DNA from 4 places in the Bradyrhizobium sp. HKCCYLS3013 genome. Region 1 is predicted to be linked to each of the others. Evidence: predicted binding sites of a transcription regulator. Region 1 holds the regulator's gene; each other region holds the start of a gene.
What was found. Region 1 encodes LexA, which represses DNA repair genes until DNA is damaged. Its sites were predicted from a motif close to TGTTCNNNNTGTGTTCNG; they were not measured.

Region 1 (7,559 bases):
TGTGGGGCGGGCGCGAGCTCGCGATGCTGCTGCTGGCCTCGCTGATCGCCGGGCTCGCGACCACGCCCTATGCCGCCTTCCATTTCCATCGCGTGACGCCCTATGGCGTGCTCGCCAATCTCGCGGCGATGCCGGTGGTCTCGGCGCTGGTGATGCCGGCCGGCCTGATGGGCCTGCTGGCGGCGCCGTTCGGCCTGGACGGCATCTGGTGGTCGCTGATGGGCCTCGGCATCGACTGGATGATCGCGGTGACGCGCTGGGTGGCGGCGCTGCCGGGCGCGGTCGGGCGCATCCCGGCCTTCGGCATCGGCCCGCTGATCCTGGCCAGCCTGGGCGTCATCCTGATCGGCCTGCTGCGCACACCGCTGCGCTGGTTGGGCGCCGTGATGCTCTCGGCCGCCACCGTCTGGGCGGCCGCGACGCCGCTGCCCGACGTCCTGGTCGCCGGCGATGGGCGCGCGGTGGCGGTGCGCGGCCGTGACGGACGCCTGCATGTGATGCGCGCCGGCAAGGATGTGTTCGCCACCAAGGAGTGGCTCGCGGCCGACGCCGATGCCCGGCTGCCGGCGGACGCCTCGCTCGCCGATGGCGTCTCCTGCGACGAGGCGGGCTGCGTGGTCGCGATGGCCGACGGCCGCTTCGCCGCCATGACCTTGCGCGCTGAGGCGCTCGCCGACGATTGCGCCCGTGTCGCGCTGATCGTCACCGCGCGCGCCGCGCCGTCATCCTGCGCGGCGGCCGTGATCGATCGCGAGCGGCTGCGGCAGCAGGGCGCCTTGTTGCTGGTGCAGCAGGGCAAAGGCTTCGCCGTGACGCCGGCGCGCGCCGGCGGCACTGACCGCCCATGGTGGCCGGCGCCCGCCGAGGCCGGCGAGTTCGACACGACGCTGACGCCGCGTGCGCCGGCCGCGCGGCTTCAGGACGCGACGCCGCCGGAGACGGAGCAGGGCGAGCAGGATTGAGCGCCCGGGCAGCTCGAACGTGCCGAGATGATACTCGGTGTCGTCTGGTCCATCGAACAGCGAGGGCCCTTCGACCAGCGTGAAAGCAGCGCCCGGATAGCGTTGCCAGATGGCGACGTCATCAGCCGTGACCGTCAGCCATCCGAACGCGAGCATGTAGCGGCCGGGCTCGGTGATCCGTCCGGCCTTGTTCCAATCGATCTTGTTGACCACGGCGGCAAGCTCCCCCGGCAAACAATGCCGGCCGAGGGATGTCGTTCCTATCCGATGCGATGCCGGGGCGTGAGATTCGCCCGAGAGGACTTTGCGCTTGCAGAACCCAAGTTGACCAAGTCTCCCACCGTCGAAAGCGCGCTCACGACCGACAGAAATGCCGACGCGCAGACCCTCAGGTGATGCTGATGCGGCGAATCGGTGTGGCCGGCGACGTCGGCACATCCTCGGCGATGTCCGGGCGACGCTCTGCCGGCTGCTTGCTGACCGGCAATTGCAGCACGGTGACGCGCTGGCCCTCGCAGAGCTGGGTCACCAGCACGTGGCGGCCGTCGGCGAACTCGATCGCGTCGTGATGGCGATCGGGAATGTGCGTCTCGATGCTGTTGAACTTCGCGACGCGCTCGCGGATCGTCCGGGTCCAGAGCCAGCGGCTGTCGTAGCGGACGTCCTCGGCGAAGGCCAACTCGGTGCCGGGCAGCATGCAGACTGCGACGGTCGGCTCGCTCTCCAACGCGAAGCCGCGGGTGGCGGTGCCACGGAAGGTCATCGAGATCAACGTCTCGCCGACCTTGGCGGGACGGGACGCAACCGCATGGAGGCTGTAGTCACACATCGGATCGCTCCTCGTTGAGAGATAGCCGACCCACGCTCCCCCCGGACAGGCGCAGGCCTCTATCAGAGTGGACATCGATGGTGATGTTAGCGCGCGCTTCGCGGCAATTCTGCGCTGATCTGCATCGCGTGTGCCCGCGGCCGATCACAAGCGTTTGAGCATGCCGCGCTGCACATCATGAAGTGCATTCGCGTGTGGCGTATTTTGCTGGCTGCTTCCAGCTTGGCTGGCTTCTCGCTCGGCGGCGACAGCGCGTGCGCCCGCCGCCGATCGACCGATCCCATTCGCGATCAGTACTTGCGGTACAGCCCGACCAGCTTGCCTTGGATCTTCACCCGGTTCGGCGGCAAGATGCGCACCTCGTAGGCGGTGTTGGCCGGCTCCAGCGCGATCGATGCGCCGCGGCGGCGGAAGCGCTTCAAGGTGGCTTCCTCATCGTCGATCAGCGCCACCACGATGTCGCCGGTGTCGGCGGTCTCGTTGCGCTGGATCAGCGCCATGTCGCCGTCGAGGATGCCGGCATCGACCATCGAGTCGCCGCGCACCTCGAGCGCGTAGTGGTCGCCGTTGCCGAGCATGTCGGCAGGTACGCTGATGGTGTGGCTGCGCGTCTGCAGCGCCTCGATCGGGGTACCGGCGGCGATGCGGCCCATCACCGGCACCGCCACGGGGCGCTCGCCATCGTCCAGCGCGGGAGTGCTGGTGCGCACCTTGCCGAGATTGCCCTCGATCACCGACGGCGTGAAGCCGCGACGGTTGCCCGCGGCCTGCGACAGCTCGGGCAGCTTGATCACCTCGATCGCGCGGGCGCGATTCGGCAGCCGGCGGATGAAGCCGCGCTCCTCGAGCGCCGTGATCAGGCGATGAATGCCGGACTTCGAACGCAGATCGAGCGCATCCTTCATCTCGTCGAAGGACGGCGGCACGCCGGCTTCCTTGAGCCGCTCGTTGATGAACCGCAGAAGTTCGTACTGTTTGCGCGTCAGCATCTCGACCTGGTCCCCGGTTTGTTGTCGTCCGAGTCCAGGAGCTGCGCCTTGAGCACAAGCCGGCTGAGAGCGCCCTGGAGTCGGACCGTCATCGCGTCGCCCGCAACATACTAAAAACAAATCATGAACGGACACTATATGTTCGATGTGTGTTCCGCAATCCTAAAAATATGATGAACGGACCGGGCTTTACCGGGGAAGCGGCTCAGTTCGGCAGGCGCAGGATCTCGCACGGGCTGCCGGCAGGCGCCTTCGGCGCAAACGCCGGCCGGATCACCAGCGCCTGCGACAGCGCGAGATTGCCGAGCAGCGACGAATCCTGCTGCGTCACCGGTGTTGCGACCAGGGTGCCGTCGGCGCGCTCCTTGAGCTGCGCCCGCAGATAGTCCTCGCGCGAATCGTTCGCCCCCAACTCGCGGCCGAGCAGGGCGGTCTCGCGCGGCATCACGGCCTCGTCGCGGCCGAGCAGGCGCCGAATCAGCGGCACCATGAACAGGATGGCGCAGACATAGGACGACACCGGATTGCCGGGCAGTCCGATCACCCTGATGTCGCCGAGCCGTCCGTGCATCATCGGCTTGCCCGGCCGCATCGCGATCTTCCAGAACGCCATTTCGACGCCCTCGGCCTCCAGCGCCTGCTTGACCAGGTCGTGATCGCCGACCGAGGCGCCGCCGGTCGTGATCAGGACGTCGGCCTCGGCCGCGCGGGCGCGCCGGATTCCAGCGACCGTCGCCTCCATCGTATCCGCGGCGATGCCGAGATCGATCGGCGTCGCGCCCTCGCTGCGGACCAGCGCCCGCAAGCCGTAGCCGTTGGAATAGACGATCTGCCCCGGGCCGGGCGTCGAGCCCGGCATCACCAGCTCGTCGCCGGTGGCGAGCAGCGCCACCTTCGGCCGCCGCCGCACCGGCAGCGCCGGATGATTCATGCTGGCCGCCAGGGATAGGTCGCGGTCGCTGAGTCGGCGCCCGGCCTTCAGCAGCACCATGCCCTGGTGGAAGTCGACGCCGGCCGGCCGGATGTGCCGGCCTGTGATCGCGGCCTCGGTGATCACGACATGGCCGTCCTCGGCGATCGTGTCCTCCTGGATCACCACCGCGTCGGCGCCTGCGGGGACAACGCCGCCGGTGAAGATCCGCGCCGCCTCGCCGGGCCCGACCACGCGATCGAACGGCCGTCCCGCCGCGACCTCGCCGATCACCTTCAGCCGCGCCTTGGCCTTGGCTGCGTCGGCCGCGCGCACCGCATAGCCATCCATCGCCGACATCGCCTGGGGCGGCTGCGTCCGCAGCGCCGCGAGGTCGCGGGCCAGGATGCGGTGATAGGCCTCGTCCAGCCCGACCATTTCCTCAGCCAGCGGCTCGGTGCCGGCGAGCACCGCGGACAACGCATCGGAGACCGGCATCAGGGCCATGGGATTACCTTCGGACGAAGACGGGCAGATCGACTGAATCGCGTTCTAACCGAACGCGCACGGCGCGGCCAAGGGCCTAACCCCTCTCTGCGTTCCGATCGCCTGAAGGTGTGTCGCCCGGCCCGACGCCTCACGATCGCGCGAGAAACTCTGCAATCATGCCGGGGGGCAGTCGCGATCTGCTCACGTGCACACGGAGTCCAGACGGAGCTATCCGGCAGCCGCGCGACAGGCGGCGCGCTCGGTGGTGTGCAGGATGTTTGCCACCATGTTCCGCAGCCAGACCGATGCGGCATCGCGGTCGAGCTGCAGCGGCCAGACCATCGAGACCGCCGGCAGCCGCAACTTCAACGGCGCCGGACAGAGCGCCAGCCCAAACCGGGGTCCGTAGAGCCTTGCCATCCGGGTCGGGATCGTGGTGATCACCGGTGAGGCGGCCACCGTCGCCAGCACGCTGAGGAAATCCGAGGAGGCCGAGACCACGTTGAGCTCGGTCCCGATCTCATCCAGCGCCGCCTCCAGGCAGCCCTGCAGGCTGTTGGTCAGCGTCACCAGCGCGTGCGGAAGCGACAGATAGGCATCCAGGCCGATCGGCGCTTTCATCGCGATGCGCTTTGGATTGTAGACGCAGCTCAGCGCCTGCTCGAACAGGAACTGGGATCGGTGCCGCAGCGCCACCGCCTCGAAGCAGCCGACGCCGACATCCAAGGCGCCCTCGTCGAGCAGACGATGCACCTCGTTGCGTTCGGTCGGACGGCTGAGAAGCCGCACGCCGGGCGCCGTTCGACGCAGCTCCGCCGTGAGTTCGGGGATCAGCAGCAGCTCGACCTCGCTCGAGAATCCCAAGCGGATGGTGCGCTGCTCGGTCGCTGGGTCGAACTCCGGTGCGGCGTGCAACGCAGCCTGCATCTGGGCCAGCGCCGCCCGAACCGGTCCGGCCAGCACCGCAGCCTTGGGGGTCGGCTGCATGATCGTGCCGACGCGGACGAACAGCTCATCCTGCAGCAGCACGCGAAGCGTCGACAGCGAATGGCTCATCGCCGGCTGCCCCACCTTCAGGCGCGCCGCCGCGCGTGTCACGCTGCGCTCCTGCATCAGCGCGTCGAACGCGACCAGCAGATTGAGGTCGAAGGAGCGAAGATCGAAATGATCGATGGACTGCATGAGTTGGATCGATTTGAGGAATGCATGACCTAATCGTAGATCTCGGCCCAGACAAGATCACCGTTCGGATCGAGGCCGCCAAACATGCAGGACATCACGACCTATCGCGTCGGGGACGCCACCATCAGCAGGATTTTCGAGATCGGTCTCGATGCGGTCGAGGGGGAGTTTCTGTTTCCAGGCGTGGACGCCGCCAGCATCGCCCGCGAACGCGGCCGTTTCGGGCCGGGATCGGTCGATCCGCGCACGGGATCGCTGCGCCTGAGCATCCATAGCTGGCTGGTGCGGACGCCGGAGCGCGTGGTGCTGATCGACACGGCCACCGGCAACGACAAGGAGCGGCCCGGCGCGGCCGTTCTGCATCGCCTGAACGAGCCGTTCCTCGACCGATTGCGGGCGGCCGGCGTCGCCCCCGACGATGTCGACCTCGTCCTGATGACGCATTTGCATGCGGATCACGTGGGCTGGAATACGCAGCTTGCCGATGGCCGCTGGATGCCGGTGTTTCCGAACGCCCAGCACGTTTTCTCGGGCCGAGAGCGCGCCTATGTCGCCGCCCTCTCGGCCGGCGACGGCTCGGACGCCGCGATCAGGGATGCGGCCGGGCTCGGACCCATGCTGCATCCACCGATGCCGGGGGTCTACGAAGACAGCGTGCTGCCGATCGTCGAGGCCGGCCTCGCGCGCGAGATCACGGTCGATGGCAGCGAGGTCGTCGACGGCTTCCGTTTTGTGCCGAGCCCCGGTCACAGCATCGATCACGCCTGCATCAGCTTCAGCTCGCGTGGCGAGCGCGCGCTGTTCTGGGGCGATGTGCTGCATCATCCGATGCAGGTCGCGCATCCGGACTGGAATTCGGTCTATTGCGAATTCCCGGAGGCGGCGCGGACCTCACGGCTATGGGCGATGAACCATGCCGCGGAGACCGGCTCCCTCGTGTTCACCACCCATTTCGCCGAGTCCTCGGCCGGGCGCGTCAGCCGCGACGGCGACCGGTTTGCCTGGCACTTCGCCTGATCCGAGATGGCCATGATCGATAATGCAACGTTCTCCTCGCGCATCGTTTCCGAGCGCCGCCTGATCGAAGGTCCGGTGTCCGACGTCCAGCTTCAGCTCATCAACAAGCGCCGGCACGACCTGCAACGCTTCTCGGCCGAGCGCACGCTGGTGATGATGCACGGCGCCACCTTTTCGTCCGCGAGCCTGTTCGACGTCGCGGTCGATGGCGCCTCCTTCATGGATGTGCTGGCGCAGGCCGGCTACGACGTCTGGGCCGTCGACGCGCGCGGCTACGGCGGCTCCAGCCGGCCGCCGGAGATGTCGCGCGCGCCAGAGGAAGGTTCTCCATTGGCCAATGCGTGGACCGCCGTGGACGATTTCTCTGCCGCAGTGGATTTCATCCGCCGGCATCGCGATATCCCGCGCGTCAATGTGCTCGGCATGTCCTGGGGCGCCACGATCGCCGGCATGTTCGCGAGCGCGGCGAACGCGAAGCTCGAGAAGCTGATCCTGGTGACGCCGCTCTGGCTGTCGAGCGAGCCGCTGCGCATCGACGCCGGCGGACCGCTCGGCGCCTATCGGATCGTCACCCCGCGCGCGTTCGAGGCGGCATGGCGCGGCGCCGCTCCGGAGCACGCGCGGGACAAGCTGATTCCGGACGGCTGGTTCGAGACCTGGGCGCAGGCGACGCTCGCGACCGATCCGGACTCGCCGTACCCCGACGCGATCCGCGCGCCCTCGGGCGCGGTACAGGACGTCCGCGCGCATTGGACCGCGGCCAGGCCGACCTATGATCCCGGCAGCATCAACTGCCCGGTTCTCCTGCTCTCGGCGGAATGGGATGTGGATGTCAGCTTCGAGATGGCGCACGACCTGTTCGTTCGACTCGCGAGCGCGCCGTACAAGCGCCTAGTCGAGATCGGCCAGGGCACGCACATGGTCCTGATGGAACGGAATCGACAGCAGGCGTTCGATGCAGTGATCGGATTTCTCGACGAACGCGCCGTGCCGGCGCGTTGATCATGGCGCGGACGATCTGCAACGGGCGGACGGCTTTCGTGCGGTCTGTTAGAGCGGATGTCGAATCCAGACATTCGGCTCGACATAGGCGGCATGGTCGTGCGCGACCGACGCGAGCACAGGCACGAGAGCACAGGGGATCTCGATCTCACCCGATCGATCGAAGGTCACGCCGGTCC
Region 2 (7,559 bases), on a different contig from region 1:
GCCGAGCTGATCCGCGACCATGACGTGGTCGACGTCGCCGACCTGCCGCTGATCGCCGGCGGCCGCTTCCATCCGGATCTGCAGATGCTGTGGATCGAAGGCCGCGATCTGATTGCGGATGCCGATGTCTGGGTGCCGTTCGAGATGGTGAACCTCTCGACATCGCGCCCCGAAATGCCGGCCGGCAGCTTCATCTCGTCGTCGAACGGCTTGGCGTCCGGCAACCACCTGATCGAGGCGCTGCTGCACGGCATCTGCGAGGTCGTGGAGCGCGATGCGACCACGCTCTGGCACCTGCGCAGTCCGGACGAGCAGCAGGGCCGGCGCATCGCGCTCGACACGGTTCAGGACGAAGGCAACAGGCGGCTGCTGGAGATGTGCGAGCGTGCGGGCCTCGAGGTGGTGGCGTGGGACATCAGCTCCGATGTCGGGCTCGCCGCCTGCCAGTGCCTGATCTTCGATCGTGACGAGGAGCTGGGGCGGGATCTCTATGCTGCGTTGGGCATGGGCGCGCATCTATCGCCGGAGATCGCCTTCCTGCGCGCGCTGACCGAAGCGGCGCAGAGCCGGCTGACGCTGATCGCGGGGGCGCGCGACGACGTGTTTCGCGAGGAATATGACGAGACGGCGCTGGCCGCGCAGTTTCTCGGCGAGCAGCGGGCGTTGCTGCGAACCAGCCCGCCGACGCGAAGCCTGCGCGAAACGCCGTCGCTGGCCTCGGAGACGTTCAACGACGACCTCGCCGTGGTTCTCGATCGGCTGCAATCCGCCGGTGTCCGACAGGTGATCGCGGTCGATCTCACCAAGAGCAGGTTCGAGATCCCCGTGGCGAGGGTCGTCATTCCAGGGCTAGAGACCTTCGACAAGAATCCGGACTACAGCCCGGGGCGGAGGGCGCGGGCCTTCGCCGATGATCAGCTCTCGCGGCGCCAGCCATCGGGGCATCCGCTATGACATGCATCGTGTTCACCGGGCCGACGCTGCATCCGCGCGACGCCGCGCTCGAATTGGAGGCGGAGTATCTCCCGCCGGTGCAGCAGGGCGACGTCTATCGCGCCGCGCTGGCCAAGCCTGCGGCGATCGGGATCATCGACGGCTATTTCGAGCAGGTGCCGTCGGTGTGGCACAAGGAGATCCTGTGGGCGATGGCCAACGGCATCCACGTGTTCGGCAGCGCCAGCATGGGCGCGCTGCGCGCGGCCGAGCTGCACGCGTTCGGCATGGAGGGCGTCGGCAAGGTATTCGCGGCGTATCGCGACGGCGTGTTCGAGGCCGACGACGAGGTCGCCCTGATTCACGGGCCGGCGGAGCTCGGCTTTCCCGCGCTGTCCGAGCCGCTGGTCAACATCCGCTTCACCCTGCAGAAGGCGGTCGCCGCTGGCGTGATCTCGGAGGCGTCCCGTCAGATCCTGGAGGCGCTCGGCAAGGCAAGCTTCTATCCCGAGCGCAGCTACCCGGCGCTGCTGCAGGGCGCGCGGTCCGATGGCCGCCTAACGTCGCAGGAGATCGACGCGCTGGAGGTCTGGCTGCCGGATCACCGCATCGACCAGAAGCGTGACGACGCGCTGGAGATGCTGCGGACGATGCGGCGCCGGTTCGCCGGCGACGTGGTGCCCAAGGCGGTCGATTACGCCTTCGAGCACACGCAGTTGTGGGACGGCCTGATCCAGGACGCACAGCGCTCGGCGGCCGCAGAACGCGAGTCCGGCATCCCGGACGGGACGCCGCAACTGATGGACGAGCTGCGGCTGCTGGCCGCGCGCGGCGGCGACCTGTCCGACAAGGCGATCGCGCGATTTCTCGCCGCATCGGAGGCCAAGCGCCGCGGCGTCAGGGTCGATGCCCAGGCGCTGAGCGCGGAGATCATCCGGTTTCGGCAAAGCAGGGCTCTGATGGACCCGGCCGAGCTCGAGGCATGGATCGCGCGCAACGGCCTGACCCGGTCGGAGTTTCTGGAGCTGATGCTGGACGAGGCGCGCATACGCTCGTTCAGGAAGGGGCTCAACGGCTCGGCCCTGAATGCGCTGGCCGACTGGGCGCGGATCGACGGCCATTTCGAGGATCTGCTGGCGCGCGCACGCGACAAATGCGAGGTGCTGAAGTTGGCGGAGATCGATGGCGGCTGTCCGGCCGATTTCGGCATCAGCGAGGACGAGCTGATGGCGAGATATCTGCCTGCAGTGCCCGATGACGGAGGCCAGGACGAGGCGGAGTTGGCGGGATCGCTCGGGTTTGCGGATCGCGCCGCGCTGATCCAGGCCCTGCTGCGCGAGCACGTCTACACGTCGCGCAAATCCTGACGGACGGCTGCCACGTCGCGCGCCACGCCCGATGGGAGGGAGGCGGTCACGCCGCGTGGGCGCGCCTGAGCGCGGCGGCGGCGATCTTCAGGTCTTGCACGAACAGCTCGTATTCCCGCGCCTTGGCGTCGGCGTCGGGCAGCCGCAAGAGATAGGACGGGTGCACCGTGATCATCGCCTTCGGACCCTCGGGCAGGTCGACGACATGGCCGCGATTCTTGGTGACCTGGGTGATCTTGCCGAACACCGACTGCGCAGCGGTGGCGCCCAGCGCCACGACCAGAGCGGGCCGGACGGCGGCGAGCTCGCGCTCGTACCATTGGCGGCAGGCCTTGATCTCCGGCGTGTTCGGCTTCTGGTGCAGCCGGATCTTGCCGCGCGGCACGAACTTGAAGTGCTTCACCGCATTGGTGACGTAGACCTTGCTGCGATCGATGCCGGCCTCGGCGAGCGCGCGGTCGAGCATCTGGCCGGCCGGGCCGACGAAGGGATGGCCGGCGAGGTCCTCCTTGTCGCCGGGCTGCTCGCCGACCAGCATCAGCGGCGCATGCTCAGGACCTTCGCCGAACACGGTCTGTGTGGCGTCCTTCCACAGCGGACAGGCACGGCAGGACGCGGCTTCTTCACGCAAGGTCTCAAGATCGGCGGCGACAACATCACGTGAGGTCTCAGCAGCAGCATGCGCGTGGGCTTTCGGCTTGCGGGTCATCGCGGTCTCCTCGACGCGCTTCTGTGGCTTGTGCGGTTCGGTGCCAGATTCGGCGATCATCTCGGTGGTGCGCCGGGTGGCAGCCGCGATCAGCGGCTGGATCAGCTTGGCCTCGGGCAGGTTCTGCCAATATTTCTTCGGCATCTCCTTTTCCATTGCCTTCACTTTGAGCCGTGCCGGATTGAAAATGCTGGCATAATAGCGCAGCCACACCTCTTCGAGGCGGTCTTCCGACGGCGCTTCGGCCTTGCTCACACCCGGCGTGAACGAGACGTGGCTGCCGTCCCAATGCGCGCAGATTTCCGGGGTGAGGATCGACCAGGGCATGTCGGCGAAGCGCCGGGCGAAGAACGGCGCGGCGCGCTCGACGATGTGATGCTCCGGCTCGAACCAGGCGACGTAGCGTGACTCGCGCTCGCGGCCGACCTCGCGGAAACGGACGAAGGCGTGCATCTTGTGGACGTCGCGGCGCACCGCGCGCGCCAGCGCATTGGCCTGCGCGACGTCGGGATCGGTCGCGATGTCCATGAGATCGTGGTTGGTCCGCAGACGCCACAGCAGCCGGTAGAGCAGGGTGAAGCGGCTGGGGTCGCCGTGCAGGATCGCGCTTTCAGCCAGGTCCATGAAGCTCGTCGGCACCGAAAACGCGCCCTTGGGCACCTCGGGCAGCTGGGTGTCAGCATGGTCGTCGAACAGATCGGGCGCCGCGCCCTTGACGCGCCAGGTGACATCCGCCGGCCTGACGTCGTTCATCGCCAGCGCCCGCGCCGCCCGGCGCCAGCCGTCGAAATCGGTGTCGCTGTCGAGGGTTACGACGTGCATTTGTCTCCTCACGTCATTGCGAGGACGAAGCAATCCAGAGTCGTCGTGTCGCCCCTGGATCGCGCGTCGCTGCGCTCGCGATGACGGCTTCCGTCAAAATCCAAATCCCAGCTGCTGCGGTTTCGGCCGCAGCCGGGCTCTGAGGCTGGCACCGTCGAGCAAAGACGGAGACGGCCGGTGGTCGGAGAGAACGATGAACGGCAGCGCCTTGTTCCGGACGACGTTGAGCCGGGCGAGATCCGCAAGGCGGATCGTGGTGGTGCGCCGGGTCGCGAGGATGCGCTGCACGGTGCGGGTGCCGAAGCCGGGTACGCGCAGCAGCTCCTCGTGGCTTGCGGTGTTGATGTCGAGCGGGAAGCGGTCGCGGTGGCGCAGCGCCCAGGCAAGCTTGGGGTCGATGTCGAGCGGCAGCATGCCCTCGTTCTCCTCGACGATCTCGTCGGCGTCGAAGCCGTAGAACCGCATCAGCCAGTCGGCCTGGTACAGCCGGTGCTCGCGCACCAGAGGCGGGGCCTGCAGCGGCAGCGCGCGGCTGGCATCGGGGATCGGGCTGAAGGCGGAGTAATACACGCGCTTGAGCTTGTAGGCGCCGTAGAGATTGGCCGAGGTCGACAGGATGACGCGGTCGTTGGCCGCGTCGGCGCCGACGATCATCTGCGTGCTCTGGCCGGCCGGCGCAAAGCGCGGCGGCTTCGCCCGGCGCACCGTCTTCTTGGCTTCCGCCGTTTCGTCGAGCTTCAGCCTGAGACGGCCCATGGTGCGGCGGATCGCGCGCTGGTCCTTCTCCGGCGCGAGCTGCGTCAGGCTCTCTTCCAGCGGCGTCTCGATGTTGATGCTGAGCCGGTCGGCGTAGCGGCCGGCTTCCGCGATCAGCGCCTCGTCGGCTTCGGGAATCGTCTTCAGATGGATGTAGCCGCGGAAGCGATGCTCCTCGCGCAGCTTGCGCGCGACGCTCACGACCTGCTCCATCGTGTAGTCCGGGCTGCGGATGATGCCCGACGACAGGAATAGCCCCTCGATGTAGTTGCGGCGATAGAAGTCGATGGTGAGCTTCACCACCTCGTCGACCGTGAAGCGGGCGCGCGGCACGTTGGAGGAGGCGCGGTTGACGCAATACAGGCAGTCGTAGTTGCAGGCATTGGTCAGCAGAACCTTGAGCAGCGAGATGCAGCGTCCGTCCGGCGCATAGGAATGGCAGATGCCCATGCCGGGCGCGGTCGAGCCGAGACCCTTGCCGTCGCGGGAATCCCGCATCTCAGTACCGCTGGAGGCGCAGGATGCGTCGTACTTGGCGGCATCGGCCAGGATCTCCAGCTTGCGGAGCAGCTCCATACCTTTGAATCCCTTTGATTCCATTCGTTGAATCGTATCCGGGGCAATCCCGATTGACTCTCTCGAAGGCGTTAGCTTTATATTAGAACGTATCATGAACAAAGAGGGTCGTCGCGGGTTCAACTGCCTGCTTCACTTGAGAACGGCAGCGCCCGCACGATGGATTGAAGAGGAGCGGCGACGGATGACCGGCGCACGCATGGATACGCTCGCGCGTCTGCGCGGCCGCATTGCCCGTCTCGAGGCGGGAGATGGCGCACATGATTTGCGCCGGGTCGCGCTCGGCCATGACGCGGCCGATGCGGTGCTGCAGGGTGGGCTCGCCACCGGCGCGCTGCATGAGGTGTTCGCCGAAACCGGCCGCCAGGCGGCGGCCGCGACCGGTTTTCTGTGCGGGCTTGCCGCGCGTGTCGCCGCGCGCCGGCCGCTGATCTGGATCCGGCAGGATTTCGCCGAGCGCGAGATGGGCGCGCTGTCGATGAGCGGGCTTGCCGAGCTCGGCCTCGATCCGTGCCGACTCGTGATCGTGCGCGCGCCCGATCTCGATCACGCCCTGCGCACCGCCGCCGACGCGCTCGCCTGCGATGCGCTGGGCGGTGTGATGCTGGAGGTGTGGGGCGAGACGCAAAAGCTCGATCTCGTCGCCAGCCGCAAGCTGACCCTGGCGGCGCAGGAGTCCGGCGTGACAGCGCTCATGTTGCGCATCGCGGCTGCGCCCGAGCCGTCGACCGCGGAGACGCGCTGGGTGGTGCGCACCGCGCCATCGCCTGCCGTGGCGCCGTGGATGGCGTGGGGCGCACCGCGCCTCGATGCCGAGCTCATTCGCAACCGTCACGGCCAGACCGGACGATGGATCATGGAGTGGACCCCCGATGCATGCCGTTTCAACGAACCGGCGGCGGATCCTCAGCCTGTGGCTGCCGCGCCTGCCCATCGATCGCATCAAGCGCAGCCGCGCCGCCGATCCGCATGATGGCCTTCCGCAGGCCGTCGTCCTCAAGGATGCCAATATGCTGCTGATCCATTCGTTGGACGAGGCGGCGGCGCGTCACGGCGTCAGCCTCGGCCAGCCCTTGGCCAATGCCCGCGCGGTCTGTCCCGATCTCGTCGTGCACGAGGCGGATTTGGCGGCTGATGCAAAGATGCTGGAGGGCATCGCCGACTGGTGCGACCGCTTCACGCCGCTGGTGGCGCTCGATCCCCCGCATGGGCTTTTGCTCGACATCACCGGCTGCGTGCATCTGTTCGGCGGCGAAGCCAGACTGATGCGGTCGGTCTGCGACGCGCTGACCGCGCACGGCCTCATTGTGTCGGCGGCGATCGCCTCCAACGCCGTCTGCGCGCGGACGCTGAACCGGCAGGTGCACGGCCGCATCGTGCCTGATGGCGAGGAGGCGACTGCGGTGGCGCCGCTGCCGGTGGCCGCGCTGGGCGGCAGCGAGGCGATCACGCTCGGCCTGCGCCGCGCCGGCTTGAAGACGATCGGCGACGTCGCGTCGCGCGGCCGCAACGAGATCACCGCGCGGTTCGGCGCCGCTTTCACCCGTGTGCTGGCGCAGGCGCTGGGCGAGGCCGATGCGCCGATCAGCCCGCGAAAGGTCCCTCCGGACTACATCGTCGACAAGCGCTTCGCCGAGCCGGTCGCGACCGACACCGTGATCGCGGCGAGCCTCTCCAGTCTGGCCGCGATGCTGGTGGCGGCGATGGCGCAGCAGGGCAAGGGCGCGCGGCGGCTGGAGGCCTGCTTCTTCCGCACCGATGGGCTGGTGCGCGTCATCGCGGTCGACACCGGCCAGCCGGTCACCGAGGCCGCCGTCATCGACCGGCTGTTTCGCGAACGGCTCGAGGCGCTGAATGATCCGCTCGATCCCGGCTTCGGCTTCGACATGATGCGGCTGTCGGCCAGCCGCAGCGAGATCGTGGTGCAGCAGCAGCGCGATCTCGACGCGCATGTTCATGACAATGATGAGCTCTCGGCCCTGATCGACCGCATCGCCGCGCGCATCGGCGGCAAGCGTGTGGTCGTGCATCTGCCGGTGGATACGCATATTCCGGAGCGCGTAGCGCTGCCGCTGCCAGCGCAGCACCATCTGGCGGCCACCAGCACGGCCGCTTGGCCCGAGCGAAGCAACGGCGAGCCGCCGTTGCGACCTCTGCGGCTGTTCGCGCGCCCCGAGGCGATCCAGGTGATCGCCGGCGTACCGGACGGCCCGCCCGCGCGCTTCGTCTGGCGCCGCGCGGCGCATGCCGTCGTGCGCGCCGAAGGCCCGGAGCGCATCGCGATGGAATGGTGGCGGCCGGACGGGCAGGGCCTCACGCGTGACTATTTCCGCGTCGAGGACGAGCACGGCCTGCGCTTCTGGCTCTACCGCGACGGTCTGTATGACCGCGAGCTC
Region 3 (7,559 bases), on a different contig from region 1:
GCCGGGCCCGACTACACCAATGTGGTCGCGTTCCAGTCACTGTCGAAGCGCTCCAACGTGCCGGGCATGCGGATCGGCTTCGCCGCCGGCGACCGCCGATTCCTCGCGGGCTTTCACGAGCTGCGCAACGTCGCGGCGCCGCAGGTGCCGGTGCCGCTGCAGCACGTGGCGGTCGCCGCCTATGCCGACGAGGCCCATGTCGAGGAGAACCGGCGGCTGTACCGCGCCAAGTTCGACCTCGCCGACCAGATCATCGGCAACCGCTATGGCTACAGGCGGCCCGATGGCGGCTTCTGCGTCTGGCTCGACGTCACTGAGCGCGGCGGCGACGAGGAGGTGACGTTGCGGCTGTATCGCGACGCCGGCGTGCGCGTGGTGCCCGGCAGCTACCTGGCGCGGCCGCAGGCCGACGGCTTCAATCCGGGCCTCGGCTACATCAGGCTGGCGCTGGTGGCCGATGCCGAATCCACCGGTGAGGCGTTGCACCGGCTGGTCGAGGTCCTGGGATAATCGCGGGGCTGATGCAGATGCCGGCGATCGAACGAGTCATTCCCCTGGTCAACCACCTGCCGACGTCGCTGCGCGACGCGCTGGTGCGGCGGCTGCGCGAGCTCGCGGGCCTCTGCCTGATCGCGCTGTGCGGCGTGGCCGCGGCGGCGCTGATGACGTGGTCGGTGCAGGACCCCAGCCTGAGCCACGCCACCTCGCGCGCGATCCGCAACATCGTCGGCTATCCCGGCGCGATCAGTGCCGATCTGCTGATGCAGATCCTCGGTCTCGGCTCGATCATGGCGATCCTGCCGCTTTCGATCCGCGGCTGGCGGATGATGACGCACCGGCCGTTCGACCGCGAGGCGCTCCGCTTCGGCGCCTGGGTGCTCGGCGCCGTCATCGCCGCCGGCTTTGCCAGCTGCTGGCCGCGCTCGCATGCCTGGCCGCTGCCGACCGGTCTCGGCGGTGTCGTCGGCGATGCCATGGTGCGCGCACCGGCCGTGGTGTTCGGACCGCCCGGCGTGATCTATCGGCTGGTGCTCGGCGCCCTTCTTCTGGTTGCCATGATCGGCTGCCTGCTGGTGGCCGGCGGCATGGGCGCGAAGGAAGCCGATCCGAGCCTGCTCGCGGACGAGGACGACGACACGCCGCTGGCCGACCCCGAGGACGACGACGACCGCAAGGCGATCCGGCTCGGCTGGGTGTTCCACGCCATCATGAGCGCCAAGGCGCAGGTCGTCTGGTTCCTCAGCACGGCCTACCGCGCGCTGGTGTCGTCAGGACCGCAGCCGCGCGCCGCCGCCGCAGGCCGGCAGGAGCCGAGCCTCGGCCGCGGCCAGGGCAAGCCGACGCTCGCGCCCGAGATGGACGAGGACGGCGGCGACGAGGAAGAAGCCGAGGAGGGCGAGGACGAAGAAGAGGAGGAGGAGCCCGCTCCGAAGTCGCGCAAGAAGCCGGCGCCGAAGACTCCTGCGAAAAAGTCCAACGACAAATACGATCTGCCCTCGGTCTCGATGCTGGCGGCGCCGAAATCCTCCGACCGCCAGCCGCTGTCGAAGAGCGAGCTGGAGGCCAATTCGCGCGCGCTGGAAGGCGTGCTGCAGGATTTCGGGGTGCGCGGCGAGATCGTCAAGGCGCATCCCGGCCCGGTCGTCACGCTGTACGAGCTGGAGCCCGCGCCCGGCATCAAGTCGTCGCGCGTGATCGGCCTGGCCGACGACATCGCCCGCTCGATGAGCGCGCTGTCGGCGCGCGTCGCCGTCGTGCCCGGCCGCAACGCCATCGGCATCGAGCTGCCCAACGTGCATCGCGAGAAGGTGTACCTGCGCGAGCTGCTGGTGGCCAAGGAGGCGACCGAGAGCGTCGCAAAGCTGCCGCTGTGCCTCGGCAAGAACATCGGCGGCGAATCCATCATCATCGATCTCGCCCGCACCCCGCACATGCTGATCGCCGGCACCACCGGCTCGGGCAAGTCGGTCGCGATCAACACCATGATCCTGAGCCTGGTGTATCGGCTGCGCCCCGATCAGTGCCGCCTCATCATGGTCGACCCGAAGATGCTCGAGCTTTCCGTCTATGACGGCATCCCGCATCTCCTCACGCCCGTCGTGACCGACCCGAAGAAGGCCGTGGTCGCGCTGAAATGGGCCGTGCGCGAGATGGAGGAGCGCTACAAGAAGATGGCCAAGCTCGGCGTGCGCAACATCGACGGCTACAACGCCCGCCTCGGCGAAGCGCGCGCCAAGGGCGAGGAGCTGACGCGCACCGTCCATACCGGCTTCGACAAGGAGACCGGCAAGGCGATCTACGAGGAAGAGAAGCTCGACCTCGATCCCCTGCCCTACATCGTCATCATCGTCGACGAGATGGCCGACCTGATGATGGTCGCCGGCAAGGACATCGAGGGCACGGTGCAGCGCCTCGCCCAGATGGCGCGCGCCGCCGGCCTGCACGTCATCCTGGCGACGCAGCGTCCGTCGGTCGACGTCATCACCGGCACCATCAAGGCCAACTTCCCGACCCGCATCTCCTTCCAGGTGACGTCGAAGATCGACAGCCGCACCATCCTGGGCGAGATGGGCGCCGAGCAGCTGCTCGGCCAGGGCGACATGCTCTACATGGCCGGCGGCGGCCGCATCAGCCGCGTGCACGGCCCGTTCTGCTCCGACGAGGAGGTCGAGAAGGTGGTCAAGCATCTCAAGGCCCAGGGCTCGCCGGAATATCTCGAGGCGGTCACCGCCGAGGAGCCGAGCGAGGAGGATGGCGCCGTGTTCGACGCCACCGGCATGGGCGGCGGTGGCGGCGGCGACGACCTGTTCTCGCAGGCGGTCGCCGTGGTCAAGCGCGACCGCAAGGCCTCCACCAGCTACATTCAACGGCGGCTGCAGATCGGCTATAACAAGGCCGCTTCGCTGATGGAGCGGATGGAACAGGAAGGCATCGTCGGCCAGGCCAACCACGCCGGCAAGCGCGAGATCCTGGTGCCCGAGGAGGAAGGCGGGTTCTGACGGCCCGATGGCCGCAGAAACGCCGCTTCGGTGCCCGATCTTCACGCGATTACGATCACGCTGCCCGGCCGAACCGGGATAGAACGCGTAAAACCTCAGGACGTCGTTTTGAAAAGCTCCTTGTTGAACAGCACGTTTTCGTATCACGCAGCTTGGCGCGGGCGCCGGATCGGCGCCTGGCTGGTCGCCTGCGCCGTGACGACATGCTCCATCGCCGGAGCGTCCGGTCACGCCGCCGCGCAAGGCACGCCGGCTCCGAAATCAGGCCCGAAGAGCGGCTCCCAGCTCAGCGCCTCCGACCAGCAGCGGGCCGGCCAGAGCCCCTCGACCACGCAGACGGCCCCGCCCAATCCGGTCATTCCCGATCCCCGGCGCAACGTGCCGGCCAGCATCTTCACCTCGTTCGACGCCAACCAGAAGGCGCAGGCGGCCAAGGTCAGCGCCTATCTGTCGTCGCTGCAGACGCTGGTCGGGAATTTCGTTCAGGTCGGCCCGGACGGCAGCAAGACCAAGGGTGATTTCTACATCCAGAAGCCCGGCAAGGTCCGCTTCGAATATGACCCGCCGACCCCGATCGACATCATCGCCGACGGCTCCTCGCTGGTGGTGCGCGACCGCAAGCTCGCCACCCAGGACGTCTATCCGCTGTCGCAGACGCCGCTGCGCTATCTCTTGTCCGACCGCATCGACCTGTTGAAGGACACCAATGTGATCGCGGTCGCCGCCGACGACCTCTACGTCACGATCACGATCGAGGAGAAGCAGGCCCTGATCGGCACCAGCCGGCTGATGCTGATGCTCGGCGCCAAGGACGGTCAGCTCAAGCAGTGGACCGTGACCGATCCGCAGGGCTACGACACCACGATTGCCGTCTACAATCTCGATACGACCAAGAAGCTCGACCCGGCGATGTTCAAGATCGACTTCACGGCCTACCCGTCGACCCCGCCGGGCTGACGCCGCTTCCCGCGCTCGCTCAGCGCGATTCGAGCCCGCGCACCTTCCACTGCGCTTCGGACAGCGCAAGCTTCTCGAAGCGCTTGCGCGCCTCTTCGAGGTCATCGGCTGGAAGCGCGTCGCAGCCGGGCCGGTCGCGCAGGATCATCGACGTCGTCGCCCAGCTCAGCCGTGCCGCCTTGCAGGCCAGCAGCAGATCCGTGAGGCGATCCTCCTCCAGCAGCGTCTCGATCGTCTCGATGGTGACGACGCAGAGCAGCGCCAGCGCCGCGATCACGGCAGGGAAATCGCCGGTGGCACAGAAGCGGTTGACGGCGGAGTCGCCGAGCTTGCCGGTGCGGCTGAGGGCGGCGACCTCAGCCTTGACCTGCTGATAGTCCCAGATCGCGCGCATCGCCGCGCCGGGCGAGCGGGTCGGCGTCGCCTGAAGGGTCGCGCGGGTCGCCGGCGGTGCGGCCTTGATGAAGCGGGCGCGGGCGCCCTCGCTGGCCGCGGCGACGAAGGCGCGCGACAGCTTGGCCGGCAGGTCGGTGCGCAGCGCGAGCTTCTCGGCGAGATCCTCGTCGCGCTCGGCGATCTTGAACAGGCTGCGATAGCCGTCCTCGGACAGCTTTGACGTGAGGTTCTGCGCCAGCGCCATGCGCACCGCCGGAAAGCCGCGCGCGATCAGCTGCGTCGTGAGGGCGTCGCCGATGCCCCTGCGGCTGGCGATCGCGGCCAGATGCGCCGGGCTGCCGGTGCGGATGAACTCGGCGAGGTCGCGCTCGGTGAGCACCGCCGCCTTGGCCAGCATCGGCCCGGCGACGCGCAATTCGGGGTGAACGGCGAGCATCCGCGCCGTCGCGTAAGGCGCGCGCTCCACGCCGGCGAGCGCCATGCTCAGCTCGGCCAGCAGCTCGGTCGCGACCTGCGGCATCAGCCGGGCAAACATCTGATCGTAGAGATCGAGCTGCTCGGCGGACGCCGGCCGTGGACCGGCCAGGAACAGGCTGGTGGTCCGGCGCAGCATGTCGGTGGCGAGCTCGGACACCGTCCGCGCATCACCGGCGGGCGTCTTGGCGGTCGGAGCTGCCGCAGGCGCTGGAGGCATCACACGTCCCTCGTTGGGCGCCTCTCGGCCGTGACGGAGGCGCGGGTCGATCATCGATTGCGGAAGAATGCGAAGGCCGGACTAAAGGGGCGTTAAGCCCAGCGGCCGGAGCTGCAACCTCACGCGGCTGTCGTTAATGGATTGCAGCAGAGCGCGGCAACGACAATGTTCCCGTATTGTTCTTGCGAACAATGCCCAGACGGGAGGGGCATCATGGTCCAGCGCGTTTCCACCGTCGCTTTCGAAGGCATCGAGGCCCGCGCGGTCGACGTGCAGGTCCAGGTCGCGCCGGGACTGCCGGCGTTCACGATTGTCGGGCTGCCGGACAAGGCGGTGTCGGAAGCGCGCGAGCGGGTGCGCTCGGCGCTGATCGCCTCCGGGCTGGCGCTGCCGGCGCGGCGGATCACCGTGAACCTGGCGCCGGCCGACGTGCCGAAGGAAGGCAGCCATTACGATCTGCCGATCGCGCTCGGCCTGATGGCCGCGATCGGCGCCATTCCACCGGATGCGCTCGGCGGATTCACCGTGCTCGGCGAGCTCGGCCTCGACGGCTCGATCGCGCCGGTCGCCGGCGTGCTGCCCGCCGCCATCGGCGCCAATGGCCGCGAGGAAGGCCTGATCTGCCCGGCCGCCTGCGGCGCCGAGGCGGCGTGGGCGAGCCCCGATCTGCAGATCATCGCGGCGACATCGCTGATCCAGATCGCCAACCATTTCAAGGGCACGCAGGTGCTGTCGCGGCCGCAGCCTAAGATCCAGGAGGCGCCTGCCAGCCTGCTCGACCTGCGCGACATCAAGGGCCAGGAGAGCGGCAAGCGCGCGCTCGAGATCGCCGCCGCCGGCGGGCATCATCTCTTGATGATCGGCTCGCCCGGCGCCGGCAAGTCGATGCTGGCGGCGCGGCTGCCCTCGATCCTGCCGCCGCTGTCGCCGGCCGAGCTCTTGGAAGTGTCGATGATCGCCTCGGTCGCCGGCGAGATCGAGGGCGGCGCGCTGACCAACCGGCGGCCGTTCCGCAGCCCGCATCATTCCGCCAGCATGGCGGCGCTGACCGGCGGCGGCCTGCGCGCCCGCCCCGGCGAGATCTCGCTGGCGCATCAGGGCGTGCTGTTCCTCGACGAGTTGCCGGAGTTCGATCCGCGCGTGCTGGATTCGCTGCGCCAGCCGCTGGAGAACGGCGAGGTCTCGATCTCGCGCGCTAACCACCGCGTCACCTACCCTGCCCGCTTCATGCTGGTCGCGGCGATGAATCCATGCCGCTGCGGCAACGCCTTCGAGCCCGGCTATGCCTGCAAGCGCGGCCGCATCGACCGCTGCACGGCCGACTACCAGACGCGCATCTCCGGCCCGCTGATGGACCGCATCGATCTGCGCATCGAGGTCCCCGCCGTCACCGCCGCCGACCTGATCCTGCCGCCGTCCAAGGAAGGCTCGGCCGAGGTCGCTGCCCGCGTCGCCGCCGCGCGCGACCTGCAGCGCGAACGCTATGCCAAAGCGGGCCTGCCGCAGGTCAGGACCAATGCCGAAGCGCCCGCCGCCGTGCTCGACGAGATCGCCAAGCTCGACGCCCCCGGCCAGAAGCTGCTGCGCGAGGCCGCCGAGACGATGCGGCTGTCGGCGCGCGGCTATCACCGCGTGCTGCGCGTGGCGCGGACACTCGCCGATCTCGATCACGCCGAGGCGATCGGCCGGCTGCATCTGGCCGAAGCGCTGTCGTATCGCGCGCTGGCGGAGGACAATCGTCACGCGGCGTGACTGCCCGCCCCTTCAACACTCTGGTAACGACTTCTCTTTACGCTCCGACAACCATAAGGCCCGCGTTTCGTCCTCAGGCCTGCCGCGTCGGTGCGTATCATGTTGCGTTTCAAGGTCATCGTTTCGGCCGTGCCGCTGATCGCGGCCGTGGTCATTGCCAAGGTCGAATTGGCACCCTCCCCGCAGCCCTGCATTGCCGTCGGCGCCGACAGCGCCTCGCTTGGATCGGCGCCGTTCCACGCCGATCTGCATGTCGACTTCACCGACGATCCCGCGCTCGCCACGGTGCGCGTGGCCCTGGCGGACAGTCCGGAGGCGGCCGATGTCGTCGTGGTCGACGATGCGCCCGTGGAAGAGGATCGGGGTTGCGGCATCACGGCCGCCACCCAGGTCGTCGCGATCGCGGCTGATCGCCTTGCGGGTTCGCAGCGGATCTATCTCGCCCGCGATGATGCCGATGGCCGCGCCGACTATCGCATCTACGTCCGCTCCAGCCACACGACGGCCAGGGACGCCGCCGCACTGATCGTCGCGGCCCGCAATCATTCCTCATCGCCGGCCAATCCGGTTCTGTGACTCGGGCTAACCCCCGGTTCACCATCTCTGCACCGCCGGCTGGCGTGGGCATGACCTTTCAAAGTCTCAGCAATACCGACGCCGCATGGTGCGGGTCGGCGAGGACATTGGGATCGGAAGCTGGGGATGATCGAGATGGGACCGATTTTTCACGTCAGGCTGCGCCTGCGCCGGTTCATGCGCCG
Region 4 (7,559 bases), on a different contig from region 1:
CTTGGCCTGCTCGAACGACAGCCGGATGGTGCCGTCCTCGGAAAGACGGTGGCGCGGATCGTCGATCAGCGTGATGACGGCCTCGACGTCGCGCGCCGGCCAGTCGCGCGACATCAACGCCTCGCGCGCGGTCGCAGGATCGGGCGACGTCCTGATGACCCGGATGACCTCGTCGATGTTGGCGACGGCCACGGCAAGGCCGACCAGGATATGAGCGCGGTCGCGCGCCTTGTTGAGCAGGAACTTGGTCCTGCGCGTGACGACACGCTCGCGGAACGCGACGAAGATCGTCAGCAGGTCCTTCAACGTCATCGTCTGCGGGCGGCCGCCGTCGAGCGCCAGCATGTTGGCGGCGAAGCTCGTCTGCAGCGGCGTGAACTTGTAGAGCTGGTTGAGCACGACGTCCGGCACGGCGTCGCGCTTCAGCTCGACGACGACGCGGTAGCCGTCGCGGTCGCTTTCGTCGCGCAGGTCGGCGACGCCTTCGATCTTCTTTTCGCGCACCAGTTCGGCGATGCGCTCGACCATCGTCGCCTTGTTCACCTGGTAGGGAATCTCGGAGATGATGATCGCCTCGCGATCCTTGCGGATCGTGTCGATCGTCACCTTGCCGCGCATCATGATCGAGCCGCGGCCCAGATGATAGGCCGAGCGGACGCCGGCGCGGCCGAGGATGATGCCACCGGTCGGGAAATCCGGCCCCGGAATGATGTTGATGAGGTCGTCGATCGTGAGCGCGGGATTGTCGATCAGCGCGATGCAGGCATCGATCACCTCGCCGAGATTGTGCGGCGGGATGTTGGTGGCCATGCCGACCGCGATGCCGCCGGCGCCATTGACCAGCAGGTTCGGATATTTGGCCGGAAGAACCGACGGTTCCTGGTCGGAATTGTCGTAGTTGGCCTGGAAGTCGACGGTGTCCTTGTCGATGTCGTCGAGCAGCGGAATCGCCGACTTGGCGAGCTTCGCTTCGGTGTATCGATAGGCCGCGGGGGGATCGCCGTCGACGGAGCCGAAATTGCCCTGGCCGTCGATCAGCGGCACGCGCATCGAGAAGTCCTGCGCCATGCGCACCATGGCGTCGTAGATCGACTGATCGCCATGCGGATGGTATTTACCGATGACGTCGCCGACCACGCGGGCGGACTTGACATACTTCTTGTCGGGCGTGTGCCCCTGCTCGTACATCGAATACAGGATGCGCCGGTGCACGGGCTTGAGGCCGTCGCGCGCATCGGGCAGCGCTCGCGACACGATCACGCTCATCGCGTAATCGAGGTAGGAGCGTTTCATCTCGTCGAGGATGGAAACGGGACGAATGTCGGAAGGTCCGCCCGGCTCGCCGGGCTTCTCATCTTCTTTATCGGACAAAGGGGATACCGGTCGGTTTTGACACGCGAAAATCGCTTGGAATCATATAGCGCATGGCGCTGCCGCTAGCCACCCCCAAGGGGGTTCGGAGCGCGCTTTTTCTGCTCGCCTTTCCAGGGACTTAACCGGTTGCCGCGGCCGCCCATGGCAGGCTCCGGGAACCCTGTTTGGCTATGGGCCGAAGACCACCTTGTGCATGATCCGTCCAGGCATGAGCGTGAACAGTCCGGCAATCACGAGGGCGCCGGAGAACAGCGTGATCATGGCCCGGCGATGGGGCCCCACCCGATGGCGGTGCGCAGCCCACACCGCAACGGGCAGCACGGCCAGCGTATAGAGCGACAGCAGGTGAATCGGGCTGAAGGGACCGACCAGCCGGATGGTGTGAATCCAGAACGAGCTGGCCGCAACGGCGGCCATGAGAGCGACCCAGATCCAGCCGAGCGTTCGATGCGGCAAGGTCCCTTTCGGGGCTGCGAACTGGACCAGCCCCAGTGCGAACGCCGTCATCGCGGCGACAGCGTGCAGCAGGACGGCGGGCTCGGCGGCGAGCAGCGGTGCGAAGCTCATGCAACACCCCGGTGGTCAGGTTACGCACAGCTCAAGCGAACGAAACGTCAGACGCGCGCGATCGCCTGCAATGCGAGACCCGAGGTGATCGCCCCGGCTCCCGTCCCGACACGGACGGAAGCCACCTTGTATCGACCGAGGACGCAGGCGGCTCAGAACGGAATGTCGTCGTCCATGTCGCTGTTGCGTCCGCCACCGCCGGCCGAAGCAACCGCGCGGCGCGGCGGCGCCATCGACGGACCGCTGCTGCCGAAATCGCCGCCACCCATGTCATCGGAGAAGCTGCCGCCCCCGCCACCACGGCCATCGAGCATCGTCAGGGTCGAGTTGAAGCCCTGCAGGACGACCTCGGTCGAGTACTTCTCGACGCCGCTCTGGTCGGTCCATTTGCGGGTCTGCAGCGCGCCCTCGATGTAAACCTTGGCGCCCTTCTTCAGATACTGCTCGGCGACCTTGCAGAGACCTTCATTGAAGATCACCACACGGTGCCATTCGGTCTTTTCCTTGCGCTCGCCGGTCGCCTTGTCGCGCCACGTTTCCGACGTCGCAATGCTCAGATTGGCGATCGGCCGCCCATCCTGCGTACGCCGGATCTCGGGGTCCTTGCCGAGATTGCCGACCAGAATCACCTTGTTCACACTACCCGCCATCACCACTCTCCCGCGGTTCTCGATCATCGGACCGGCCGTCCACACCGGCCTCACGGCGTCCGGTGGCTAACCCTTCCTCTCGCGGCGGACCCTATACGGTTGCCGCGCGGTCCACCCGCCTCGTCCATTGTTTATCCACATATAGCAGGCGGACGGCCATTGTTCCAGTTTTGTTCGCGCGCCTGTGTCTACAACCGTGCGTCGAGTTCCAAGGAACCCGATGGAACCCAATGGAACCGCGAAAAAGTTCCGTCAATCACGAAAAAGCGATTAACTTTCATCAGCTTACATCGCCCCACTTCCTCCCCGCCTGTGGCTTTTGGGAGACGGTATCCAGGGTTGAATCGCGTATATTTGAGGACGGATTGGGGCCGCAAGCGTGGTCGCACCAACTTCACAGACGTGCGTCTCCGGGGACCATTTTGGAGACGCCCAAAGCGGGAGACTTGGGATGAAAAGAATTTTTCTTGGAGCTGTCAGCTTGATGGTTTTGGGGGCGCTGACGCCGGCGGGAGCCGCCGATCTCGCCGCCCGCCCGTACACGAAGGCCCCGGTGATGGCGCCCGCTCCGCTTCCGACCTGGGCCGGCTTCTATCTCGGTCTGCAGGGCGGTGGCGGCTGGGGCCGCAGCGATGAGACCTTCTTCGGTGCGCCGAATACGGCGATCTTTGCCGGCACGCAGCGTTACGACATCACCGGCGGCTTCGCCGGCGGCGTGATCGGCTACAATTGGCAGGTCGACAACATCGTGTTCGGCCTCGAGGGCGACTATCACTGGGCGGACATCGACGGCCGCTCGGCCGTGATCAACGCCGGCGTCGGTGACACCTACTTCACCAAGCTGCGCGGCTTCGGCGACATCAAGGGCCGGCTCGGCTGGGCCACGGGTCCGGCACTGCTCTTCGTCAGCGGCGGTGCCACGGTCGGCGATCTGCAGCACCGCTACGATGGCGTTCCCGGCAACGTGTTCGTGCAGAACGACTGGCGCTGGGGTTGGACGATCGGCGCCGGTGCCGAGTACATGTTCGCTCCGAACTGGTCGGCCAAGGTCGAGTACAACTATCTCGATTTCGGCAAGAGCTCGATCCAGTACTCCCCGGTCGCGACCAACCGCTCGGAGTGGAGCGACACCGTCCATACCGTCAAGGCCGGCATCTCCTACCACTTCGGTGGTCCGGGCATGTCGCGCTACTGATCGCACGCCAAAAGCGAATATGTCGAAAGGCCGGCCTCGCGCCGGCCTTTTTTTGCGTGCCAGAACCGGTACTTGCCGAGCCGTTGTGTCCTTTGGGTGACGGCTTTTTACGGCGGAAGGGGCTATCAAGGTCCGGCGGGTGGGCGTTGGTGAGAGCGTGCGTGCGGGCGTCGGACTTGGTTTGGGGAATGCGATGAGAAGGCTGTTGCTGGGGGCGACAACTTCGCTGGCGCTGGGGATTGCGCCGGCCATCGCTGCCGATCTGCCCGCGCGCACCTTCACCAAAGCGCCTGCGATGATCGCGACGATCTATGATTGGAGTGGTTTCTATGTCGGCCTGAACGCCGGCGGCGCATCCTCCCGCACCTGCTGGACCAACAAGGTCACTTTTGCCGGCGTCGCTGCGACCAACGCCGAGGGTTGCCACGATGCGACCGGCGCGCTGGCGGGCGGCCAGATCGGCTATCGCTGGCAGGCTGGCGGCTGGGTATTCGGCGTCGAAGGTCAGGGCAACTGGGCCAACCTCAAGGGCAGCAACACCAGCCAGTTCGCCCCGGCCGTGACCAACCAGACCAAGATCAACGGCATCGGCGTGTTCACGGGCCAGGTCGGCTATTCCTGGAACAACGTGCTCTGGTACGTAAAGGGCGGCGCCGCGGTCGCAAGCGAGAAGTACAACGGTCTCGCCACGGCAACGGGCGCGGCTCTCGACCAGTCCAGCGCCACGCGCTGGGGGGCTGCGGTCGGCACCGGTGTCGAGGTCGGCTTCGCCAAGAACTGGTCGGTCGCAGCCGAATACGAGCACCTGTTCATGGGCAACCGCACCCTGGGCTTCTCCGGTGTTCCCGGCGGAGCCGCGGGCCGGACCGATGCGGTCGGCCAGGACGTCGACATGGCGACGGTCCGCGTCAACTATCGCTGGGGCGGTCCCGTCGTCTCCAAGCACTGACCCTCGAGGACAGGCACTCGAAGACTGGCGCGCTCGAAGACTGGCACTCGAGGCCTGACGCGCCAGGCGCTCACCATGCGTGCCCTCGGGACAGCTCCACGATCGGCGCGACGGCCGCGATCTTTACCCGCGCTTAAGCACGTTCGACACATCCCGCCGCACGCCTGCTGCCGATCACGAGTTTAGAAAGCAGTCTCTCCTACAACCAGCCACAGGCCACCTTCGCGTGGGCCCGGATCGGAGGGATCCGGTGCGAGGACAGTTATGGGACTGGGGAGAGACGAATGCAGAAGACGACCTTGATCTTGACCGCTGGAGCCGCGGCGCTGGGACTGGCGCCGGCCTCCGCGGCCGACTTCGCGACGCGCCCTTACAGCAAGGCGCCGCCGCCGGCCTATGTCACGCCGCTGCCGAGCTGGGCCGGGTTCTACCTCGGCGTCAATGGCGGCGCCGACTGGAGCCACAACTGCTGGACGCTCAATCGCGTCGGCGGCGTGCCGGTCGTGCCGGCCCAGTCCGAAGGCTGCCACAATGCCTCGAGCGGACTCATCGGCGGCCAGGTCGGCTATCGCTGGCAGGCGGCGAGCTGGGTGTTCGGCGTCGAGGCCCAGGGCGACTGGACCGACCTGAAGTCGTCGAACGCGAGCACGGCTGCGTTGGCTGCAGGCATCACCAACACCACCAAGACCGATGCGATCGGCCTGTTCACCGGCCAGGTCGGCTATGCCTGGGGCAACGTGCTCTGGTACGTGAAGGGCGGCGCGGCCGTCACCCACAACAAATACACCGGCACGGCGAATGCGGCTGCGCCCTTCCCGGTCGGCACGCTGCTGGATTCCGCCAGCGAGACCCGCTGGGGCGGCACCGTCGGCACCGGCGTCGAGTTCGGCTTCGCGCCGAACTGGTCGGTCGCCGTAGAGTACGACCACCTGTTCATGGGCTCGCGCGACATCAGCTTCCCGGCCACCGCCACCGTGCTGTCGCGCGTCGACACCATTAAGCAGGACATCGACATGGCGACCGTCCGAGTGAACTATCGATTCGGAGCGCCGATGGGCACCCGCTACTGAAAAAAGCCGCCACTCGCACGCATTCGGAAAGGCCGGCCTCCACGCCGGCCTTTTTCGTGTCAACAGCCCGGCAGCGTCGCGGCGTTTTTGTGCTAAATATATGATTTATAACGCTTTTTTGTTTCTGTGGCGGGCGCGTTACAGCGTCTCCGGGATGCCCTGTGTATGACTTGCCCATCGCTTGTCATTCCAACCTCCCGGGGGAGAATTTGATGAAGAAGTTGCTTGTGATCACGACGGCCCTCGCCGGCGTCGCGGCCGCCACGTCCGCGTCGGCGGCCGACATGGCGGCACGGCCCTACACCAAGGCGCCGCCCATGGTCGCGCAGATCCTGAGCTGGTCGGGCCTCTACGCCGGCATCCAGGGCGGCGGCGGCTGGGGCACCAGCAAGGAAACCTTCCTTGGCCGCTTCAATGCGCCGGGCTTCCTGGGCACCCAGAACTACAACACCAATGGCGGCTTCGTCGGCGGCGTGCTCGGCTACAATTGGCAGGTCGACAACGTCGTGTTCGGCCTCGAAGGCGACTATCACTGGGCCGACATCAACGGCCGCTCCGCAGTGGTCAATGCCGGCGTGGGCGACACCTTCTTCACCAAGCTGACCAGCTTCGGCGACATCAAGGGCCGCCTCGGCTACGCCGCAGGTCCCGCTCTGTTCTTCGTGAGCGGCGGTGCCGCCGTGGGCCAACTGCAGCACCGCTACGACGGCGTGCCGGGCAACGTCTTCAGCCAGACCACCACCCGCTGGGGCTACACGGTCGGGGCCGGCGCGGAATACATGTTCGCCCCGAACTGGTCGGCCAAGCTCGAGTACAACTATCTCGACTTCGGCAAGAGCGCGATCCAGTACAGCGCTTTCGCGACCAACCGCTCCGAGTGGAAGGACACCGTCCACACCGTCAAGGTCGGCCTCAGCTACCATTTCGGCGGCCCGGTCATTGCCAAATACTGATACCTGCAACCGACAGGTTCCGAGAAAGGCCGGCGAAAGCCGGCCTTTTTTGTTGCACCGATACCACCGTGCCGGCTCGCCACACACGGAACCAAGCAATTGAGTAACATAGGCTTTCTGGAACTGGGCCGTAAAAACGCGGTTTGGCCGCGAGTGTGTCTTCAGGGTGACGGTAATCCGTACGGAACCGGGCTATAGGAACCTCGTCAACTTGAACGGGTGAGTCTGTTTCGTGCGTAAGCTTATCGGTGCGATGCGGACTTCGAGGAATAAACTGGAGACTGGAATGAAGAAGATCTTGCTCGCGACCGTGGCCCTGGCCGCCCTGGCCGCTCCCGCTGCCGCCGCTGATCTCGCCGCACGCCCGACCTACACCAAGGCCCCGGTTCTCGCGCCGGTGCAGACCTGGACCGGTTTCTACATCGGTGCGATGGGTGGCTACGCCAATGAGGATGCTGACTTTGCGGCCATGAAGGGCGGCTTCGCCGGTGGCACCGTCGGCTACAACTGGCAGCAGGGTGCTGTCGTGTTCGGCCTCGAGGCCGATGCTGCCTGGGCTGACATCAATGCCTCCGTCGGCGCGCTTGGCGTGACCGCCGAATCGAAGATCCGTGACTGGGGCACCGTCCGTGGCCGCATCGGTTACGCCTTCGGCCCGACCCTGCTGTACGCCACCGGCGGTTACGCCTGGGCCGACAACCGCATCTCGCTGACGGCTCCCGGCGTCGCCGTTTCGGACAGCAAGATCCACTCGGGCTGGACCGTCGGCGCAGGCGTCGAGTACATGTTCGCCCCGAACTG

Region 2: the regulator LexA is predicted to act here: its motif matches at 5,247-5,264, upstream of ACQR1F_RS28145 (putative DNA modification/repair radical SAM protein).
Region 3: the regulator LexA is predicted to act here: its motif matches at 5,213-5,230, upstream of ACQR1F_RS14090 (YifB family Mg chelatase-like AAA ATPase).
Region 4: the regulator LexA is predicted to act here: its motif matches at 2,752-2,769, upstream of ACQR1F_RS25925 (single-stranded DNA-binding protein).

Annotation. Positions count from the first base shown of each region.
Region 1 covers NZ_JBNPTK010000003.1:1,060-8,618, reverse strand. The annotation lists gene ACQR1F_RS06785 (ComEC/Rec2 family competence protein) at 1-962, shown strand, start outside; gene ACQR1F_RS06780 (hypothetical protein) at 1,351-1,791, opposite strand; gene lexA (transcriptional repressor LexA) at 2,082-2,780, opposite strand; gene ACQR1F_RS06770 (molybdopterin molybdotransferase MoeA) at 2,986-4,197, opposite strand; gene ACQR1F_RS06765 (LysR family transcriptional regulator) at 4,408-5,361, opposite strand; gene ACQR1F_RS06760 (MBL fold metallo-hydrolase) at 5,446-6,378, shown strand; gene ACQR1F_RS06755 (alpha/beta hydrolase) at 6,391-7,380, shown strand; gene ACQR1F_RS06750 (hypothetical protein) at 7,429-7,559, opposite strand, start outside.
Region 2 covers NZ_JBNPTK010000020.1:121,788-129,346, forward strand. The annotation lists gene ACQR1F_RS28130 (YcaO-like family protein) at 1-954, shown strand, start outside; gene ACQR1F_RS28135 (TfuA-like protein) at 951-2,300, shown strand; gene ACQR1F_RS28140 (UdgX family uracil-DNA binding protein) at 2,347-3,831, opposite strand; gene ACQR1F_RS28145 (putative DNA modification/repair radical SAM protein) at 3,925-5,163, opposite strand; gene ACQR1F_RS28150 (ImuA family protein) at 5,348-6,136, shown strand; gene ACQR1F_RS28155 (Y-family DNA polymerase) at 6,036-7,559, shown strand, end outside.
Region 3 covers NZ_JBNPTK010000006.1:281,904-289,462, reverse strand. The annotation lists gene ACQR1F_RS14110 (aminotransferase class I/II-fold pyridoxal phosphate-dependent enzyme) at 1-510, shown strand, start outside; gene ACQR1F_RS14105 (DNA translocase FtsK) at 522-2,999, shown strand; gene ACQR1F_RS14100 (outer membrane lipoprotein carrier protein LolA) at 3,168-3,956, shown strand; gene ACQR1F_RS14095 (DUF2336 domain-containing protein) at 3,976-5,046, opposite strand; gene ACQR1F_RS14090 (YifB family Mg chelatase-like AAA ATPase) at 5,260-6,798, shown strand; gene ACQR1F_RS14085 (hypothetical protein) at 6,898-7,374, shown strand; gene ACQR1F_RS14080 (ATP-binding protein) at 7,510-7,559, shown strand, end outside.
Region 4 covers NZ_JBNPTK010000017.1:47,700-55,258, reverse strand. The annotation lists gene gyrA (DNA gyrase subunit A) at 1-1,371, opposite strand, end outside; gene ACQR1F_RS25930 (DUF2306 domain-containing protein) at 1,543-1,941, opposite strand; gene ACQR1F_RS25925 (single-stranded DNA-binding protein) at 2,094-2,591, opposite strand; gene ACQR1F_RS25920 (outer membrane protein) at 3,043-3,786, shown strand; gene ACQR1F_RS25915 (outer membrane protein) at 3,980-4,735, shown strand; gene ACQR1F_RS25910 (outer membrane protein) at 5,020-5,805, shown strand; gene ACQR1F_RS25905 (outer membrane protein) at 6,018-6,758, shown strand; gene ACQR1F_RS25900 (outer membrane protein) at 7,045-7,559, shown strand, end outside.